DNA from 2 places in the Streptomyces sp. NPDC002851 genome. Region 1 is predicted to be linked to the other one. Evidence: predicted binding sites of a transcription regulator. Region 1 holds the regulator's gene; the other holds the start of a gene.

Region 1 (3,406 bases):
CGGCATCACGGGCGTCCAGCGCTCCATCGCGAAGCTCCTCGTGGAGGGCCACGTGGACGAGGCGATCGCACGCCGCCTCGGCATGAACGTCCGCACCTGCCGGGCCCATATAGCCAAACTGGCCCAGGTGTTGGGCAGCGGCAGCCGGGCGCAGCTCGGCTATCTCATCGCGCGGTCGGGGCTTCTGGAGGACGACCAGTGACTCCCGGCGGCGTGTCGAGACCGGCCTGAGCAATGCGTACGCCGAGCTGTGCCCGGCTCGAACTGCCCAGGGTCTCGGCCAGCTTGCGTATATGTTCCCGGCAGGTACGCACATTGATGCCGAGGCGGTGCGCGATCTCCGCATCTGCAAACCCCTCCGCCAGGAGTGCCGCCACGGAGTGGTCCCGCAGCGTGACTCCCGCGATGGCGGTACGATCCGGCAGCTTCACGGCCAGGGGCACGGCGATGCGCCACAGCCGCTCGAAGACGGTGCAGAGGTATTCCACCAGCGCGGGGTGACGGATCTCCAGCGCGATGGTGCGGTCCGCGTTCCCCGGAACGAACGCCACCGTGCGGTCGAACACCAGCAGTCTCTCAGGGACTTCCTCCAGGGTGCGGACCTCCGCGACGTCACCGATCTGTTCCAGGTAGGCGTACAGCCCTTGACCGTGCCTGGCGACATGGGTGTACAGGCTCCGCATCCGAATCCCGCGTCGGGCCAGGCCCCTCGCCTTGGTCAGGGCTTCGACCAGGTCCTCCTCCGGGCGGATTCCACCGGGCTGGATAGCCACGTTCTCGACCTCGCACCGAGCAGCGGCCTCGACTGTGGCTGCCTGGATCCGGGGCATGCCCTCGAGCACCCTGATCACCTCACCGCCACTCTCCCCGCCTCCCCCCAGCCCCGCGAACCGCTCCACCGCAGCCGCCGCCCCGGCAACCCGCCGATGCGCCGCGTCGACATCCGCCCGTACATCCCGCATCAGTCGGGATATGACCTCGCCGGGGCCGACAGGTAGCAGCCAGCGGTCGTCGCGGGGATCCGGGTGCAGCAGCCCGAGGTCGATCAGGCAGAGTGCCTCCGCGGCCTCCTCTCGGCCGATCCGCCCCTCCGCCACCGCAAGGGCATACGCCGCGTCCCCGGCCCCGCACAGCCGCTCCACCCCGTGCTCGTGCCCCTCACACGCATCCTCAGTCGCGGTACTCACGGCCGCAACGTACCCCCGGAGCACAGCAATTGCCGCTCCACGCGAAGAACACGGCAAAACGTCCCGCTCGTCCCCACCCCCGCCTCCGGCACCGCACCAACATGACGCTGGTAGGCGCCGCGGCCGCACGGCATCGTGGGAACCGGCCGGTTACCTGAGCCAGCCGCAGAGCGGGGCTCAACTCTGTGTCCGCAGGGGCGGGGGGAGCGGACACATACAGAGAGAGGGCCGGGAGATGTCGATCTCCCGGCCCTCTCTCGCTCAGGCGTTGGACCCCGCTACCTCGCTACGCCGCGATCCCGCTACCCCGCTACGCCCCTACTCCCCCGACTACTCGCCCGACGGCGACCGCTTGGGCCGCCACACCACCAGGGCACTCGTCGGGTGGGCCTCCTGGTACGGGACCAGGTCGCGGCGGTACGAGGCGTGGACCTGGGCCTCGCGTTGCTGCATCGCCGCGGCCGCGCCCTCGACGGCCGCCGAGAGTTCGGCGACCCGCTGCTGGAGGGCGGCCACCTGGTTCTCCAGCTCGATGATGCGCTTGATCCCGGCCAGGTTGATGCCCTCGTCCTGCGACAACTGCTGCACTTGGCGGAGCAGTTCGATGTCGCGGGCCGAGTAGCGGCGGCCACGACCGGCCGTGCGGTCGGGAGACACCAGGCCGAGGCGGTCGTACTGCCGCAGCGTCTGCGGGTGCAGGCCGCTCAGCTGTGCCGCCACCGAGATGACGTACACCGGGGTCTCGTCGGTCAGTTCGTACGGGTTACGACGACGGCCGTCCCTCGCCCTGGGGTCCATGGGGGTCACGCTCCCTTCGCGGCCTGGAACAGTTCTGCCCGCGGATCCTGGTCCGCAGTCGCCTCACGGTACGACTCCAGGGCCTCCTTCGCCGTGGCGGAGAGGTCCTTGGGAACCACCACCTCGACGGTGACCAGGAGGTCGCCGCGCGTACCGTCCTTGCGCACCGCACCCTTCCCGCGGGCCCGCATCGTGCGGCCGTTGGGCGTACCTGCGGGCAGCTTCAGGGTGACCGAAGGGCCGCCGAGCGTGGGCACCTTCACCTCGCCGCCGAGCGCCGCCTCCGTGAAGGAGACCGGCACGACGACGGTGAGGTTGTCGCCCTTGCGCCCGAACACCGGGTGGGCGTCCACGTGCACGACCACGTACAAGTCGCCCGCCGGGCCGCCCCGTTCGCCCGGTGCGCCCTTCCCGCGGAGCCTGATGCGCTGGCCGTCGCTCACGCCCGCCGGGATGCGGACCTGCATCGTCCGGGAGGACTTCGCCCGGCCCGAGCCCTTGCAGACCTCGCACGGGGTCTCCGCGATGAGGCCGCGGCCCTTGCAGTCCACGCAGGGGTCCGTGAGGGAGAAACCGCCGCCCCCGCCGCGCGAGACCTGGCCCGTGCCGACACACGTCGGGCACACCCGCGGCGTGCCGTTCTTGTCGCCGGTGCCCGAGCACGCCTTGCACGGCTCCTGGGACGACATCCGCAGCGGGACCGTCGCGCCCTCGATCGCCTCGGTGAAACTCAGCGTGACCTCGGACTCGATGTCCTGGCCGCGCCGCGGCTGGGTCCGGGTCGTGCCGCCGCGGCCGAACAGGCCGCCGAACACGTCGCCCAGGCCGCCGCCGAAGCCGCCCGCGGTGCCACCGCCGGTGCCCGGCGCGCCGCCGCCGAAGAGGTCGCCGAGGTCGAAGTTGAACTGGCCGCCGCCGGGCCCGCCGGGTCCCGGACGGAACCCGCCGTTGCCGAAGAGGGCGCGCGCCTCGTCGTACTCCTTGCGCTTCTTGGGGTCGCCGAGGATGTCGTTCGCCTCGGAGATCTCCTTGAAGCGCTCCTCCGCCTTGGTGTTGCCCTTGTTCGCGTCGGGGTGGTTCTCCCGGGCGAGCTTGCGGTACGCCTTCTTGATCTCGGCGTCGGTGGCGTCCTTGGGGACGCCGAGGACCTTGTAGTAGTCCTTCTCGATGAAGTCCTTGGTGCTCATCCCCGGCGTCCCTCCTCTCGCTTCTCCATGACGTCGGTGTGACCGCCGACGTCAGTTCTTCCGATCACGTCAGCCCTCGTCCGGGCCACCGCTCTCCTTGGTGTCGGCCGCTGCCTCGTCGCCCTTCTCGGCGGAGGCGCCCTTCTCGGCGGCGCCCTTCTTCTTCTCGTCGGACGCCTCGCCCTTGACGGTCTGCGCGCCGGGCTGCGGTTCGGCCACGGCCACCCGCGCGGG
Region 2 (3,406 bases), on a different contig from region 1:
CCCGTCACCCGCCGCGCCCGCAATGCCCGACGCCCCGGGCTCCTCTCCCGTCTCCTGCCCACCCCCCTCGGCACCCCCTTCACCTTCGGCTTCGCCGCCGTGCTCACCGCTACCTCGCTGTTCGCCGCGTACGCCGATCCGCAGGTGCTGGACACGGTGCTTCGCGGGTCGAGTACCGATGTCGCGCACCTGGTGAACGCCCCCGTGCTCGCGCTCGTCGCCAGTGCGCTGTGGATCGCGGGCGGGGTGACCTCGCCGTACGCCCTCGGGTTTCTGCTCGTCCTGACCGCCCTGGAGCGGCGGGTCGGCGGGCGGCGTACGGCCGGGGTGTTCCTGCTCGGACACGGTCTGGCCACGCTGCTCACCGAGCTCCCGGTCGGGCTTTGGGTCCTTGCCGACCGGCTGCCGGAGAGTTCCCTGCACCGGCTCGACTACGGGATCAGCTTCGGTGTCACGGCGTGTGTCGGGGCGCTCGCGGGGCTGCTTCCCCGGTGGCCGCGGTGGCTGCTGCTCGGCGGCGCGGGCGCGTACCTGGTCGACGACCTGCTCGCGCTCACCGACCCGCTGACGAACTGGGGACATCTGCTGTCCCTGCTCATCGGCGTGGCCACCTGGCCCCTGCTGCGAGGCCGGGGCCACAAGGCCACCGCCCGTGCATCTGCTGCTGCACCTGCTGCTGCTCCACCTGCGGCTACATCTGCTGCCGGAACAACGTGTGCGGCTCCGGCCGCGACGGCCGACGCAGGATCAGGGTCAGGAAACCGAGCGTGCCCCGGTAGCCGTGGAGCCACTCCGCGCGGTGCTGTTCGGCGGCCTTGAGGGCCTCGGCGCTCTCCGGGTGCTGCGGGTTCTCGAGGGCCCAGCGGGAGAGTGAGCCGGTCCAGGCCCACTCGTAGTCGTCCCATTCCTCGCGGGTGCTCACATGCCCCTGCACCGGAACCCAGCCGTCCCGCGCCACCAGGTCCACGGTCGTCCCCAGGTCCGCGAACTCGTCGGCCGCAAAGCCCACCTGGAGCGTCTCGGGACCGGGCTCGCGCTCCCAGAAGCCGTCGCCGACGATCAGGGTGCCGCTCGGCGCGAGGTGTCTGCGGGCCGCCTCCAGGGTGGGAAGCAGCCCGCCGAACGCGTGCGTCGCGCCGACGCAGAGCACCACGTCGTACTGGCTCCGCGCGTCGTACTCGGCGACATCCGCGTGGTGCAGCGCGACCTGCCCCGCAAGACCGGCCGCCGCGATCCGCTCCCGGCCGCGCTCCAGCGCGGGTTCGCTGAGGTCGACACCGTCGGCGCGCACCCCGGGTCGGTCCGCCGCGGCGCGGAGCAGCCAACTGCCCTCGCCGCAGCCGAGGTCGAGGACCCGCTCGTCACCACGCGGCAGCGCCTGTTCCAGAAGCCGGTCGACGCGGATCTCGTGCAGCGGGGCGGCGATGGGGTGGTCACGGTGAGCAAGACTGCTGATCATCTCTCGGTCCACGAGCAGCATCCTCGCCCACGCCCGCACCCGCGGGGAAGTGCCTCCGGCGGCGGAGCCTCCGGGAAGCCTCCGGGCAGGGCCGGCGTTCCCGAAGAACGCCCTGCTGCCGCCCGATCGCTCACAGCGAACGACCCTCGGGGAACATCTCCAGGCTCACAAGCATTGAGTCGGTATTGCTCAACTTGAATGCCGAAGGGGAGATCATGGCTAACGAGTCCACGGTGAACGCGTCGCTCAACCTGCCCGTGCTGCCGCTCGATGACGAGGTCGTGCTGCCCGGCATGGTCGTGCCCCTGGACCTGAACGATCCCGACGTACGAGCCGCGGTGGAGGCCGCGCAAGCCGCCGCCCCAACGGCAGGGGCCGCGCGAAGCGCGTCGATGAGGGGCGGTGGTCGGGAGACGGGCGGGCCCGGCAAGCCCAGGGTGCTGCTCGTCCCACGGATCGACGGGACGTACGCGGGCACCGGCGTCCTCGGCACCGTCGAGCAGGTGGGCCGGCTCGCCGACGGTGACCCGGGCGCCCTCATCAAGGGCCGCCGCCGCGTGAAGATCGGCGCGGGCACCACCGGACCCGGCGCCGCCCTGTGGGTGGAGGGCACCGAGGTCGACGAGACCGTGCCCGACCCGCTGCCCGGTGCCGTCGCCGAACTGGCCAAGGAGTACAAGGCACTCGCCACGAGCTGGCTGAAGAAGCGCGGCGCCTGGCAGGTCGTTGATCGCGTCCAGCAGATCGACGATGTATCCCAACTGGCCGACAACTCCGGGTACTCGCCGTTCCTGACCACCGAGCAGAAGGTCCAGCTCCTGGAGACCGCGGACCCGGTCGCCCGCCTCAAGCTCGCCGCCAAGCTGCTCAGCGACCACCTCGCCGAGCAGGACGTCGCGGAGTCCATCGCCAAGGACGTCCAGGAGGGCGTCGACAAGCAGCAGCGCGAGTTCCTGCTCCGCCGCCAGCTGGAGGCGGTACGCAAGGAGCTGCGCGAGCTCAACGGCGAGTCGGAGGGCGAGGAGTCGGATGACTACCGGGCCCGGGTCGAGGCCGCCGACCTGCCCGAGAAGGTGCGCGAGGCCGCGCTCAAGGAGGTCGACAAGCTGGAGCGGGCCAGCGACCAGTCGCCCGAGGGCTCCTGGATCCGCACCTGGCTGGACACCGTGCTCGAACTGCCGTGGAACGAGCGCAGTGAGGACGCGTACGACATCGAGGGCGCCAAGGCCGTCCTCGACGCCGAGCACTCCGGGCTCGACGACGTGAAGGAGCGGATCACCGAGTACCTGGCGGTCCGCAAGCGCCGCGAGGACCGGGGTCTGGGTGTCATCGGCGGGCGTCGCGGCGGCGCCGTGCTCGCGCTCGTCGGCCCGCCCGGCGTCGGCAAGACCTCGCTCGGCGAGTCCGTGGCGCACGCCATGGGGCGGAAGTTCGTGCGGGTCGCGCTCGGTGGCGTCCGGGACGAGGCGGAGATCCGCGGCCACCGGCGTACGTACGTGGGCGCGCTGCCCGGCCGAATCGTACGGGCGATCAAGGAGGCGGGTTCCATGAACCCGGTCGTCCTGCTCGACGAGATCGACAAGGTCGGCTCCGACTTCCGGGGCGACCCGGCCGCGGCCCTGCTCGAAGTGCTCGACCCGGCGCAGAACCACACCTTCCGCGACCACTACCTGGAGGTCGAACTCGACCTGAGCGACGTGGTGTTCCTGGCCACGGCGAACGTCCTCGAAGCCATCCCCGAGGCACTGCTCGACCGCATGGAGCTGGTCCGGCTCGACGGCTACACCGAGGACGAGAAGGTCGTCATCGCCCGCGACCACCTGGTCCCGCGCCAGCTGGACCGGGCCGGTCTGGACCGGGACGAGGTCACCCTCGACGAGTCGGCGCTGCGCAAGCTCGCGGGCGAGTACACCCGGGAAGCGGGCGTACGGAACCTGGAGCGGTCCG

What was found. Region 1 encodes HspR, which represses chaperone genes until heat shock. Its sites were predicted from a motif close to TTGAGNNNNNNNNNCTCAA; they were not measured.
Region 2: the regulator HspR is predicted to act here: its motif matches at 1,634-1,652, upstream of lon (endopeptidase La).

What each region holds. Positions count from the first base shown of each region.
Region 1 is NZ_JBSFUT010000042.1:42,544-45,949, forward strand. It holds gene ACWD10_RS32465 (helix-turn-helix transcriptional regulator) at 1-202, shown strand, start outside; gene ACWD10_RS32470 (LuxR family transcriptional regulator) at 165-1,187, opposite strand; gene ACWD10_RS32475 (heat shock protein transcriptional repressor HspR) at 1,518-1,985, opposite strand; gene dnaJ (molecular chaperone DnaJ) at 1,991-3,172, opposite strand; gene grpE (nucleotide exchange factor GrpE) at 3,242-3,406, opposite strand, start outside.
Region 2 is NZ_JBSFUT010000007.1:159,965-163,370, reverse strand. It holds partial or broken gene ACWD10_RS10455 (rhomboid-like protein) at 1-576, shown strand, start outside; gene ACWD10_RS10450 (SAM-dependent methyltransferase) at 692-1,471, opposite strand; gene lon (endopeptidase La) at 1,675-3,406, shown strand, end outside.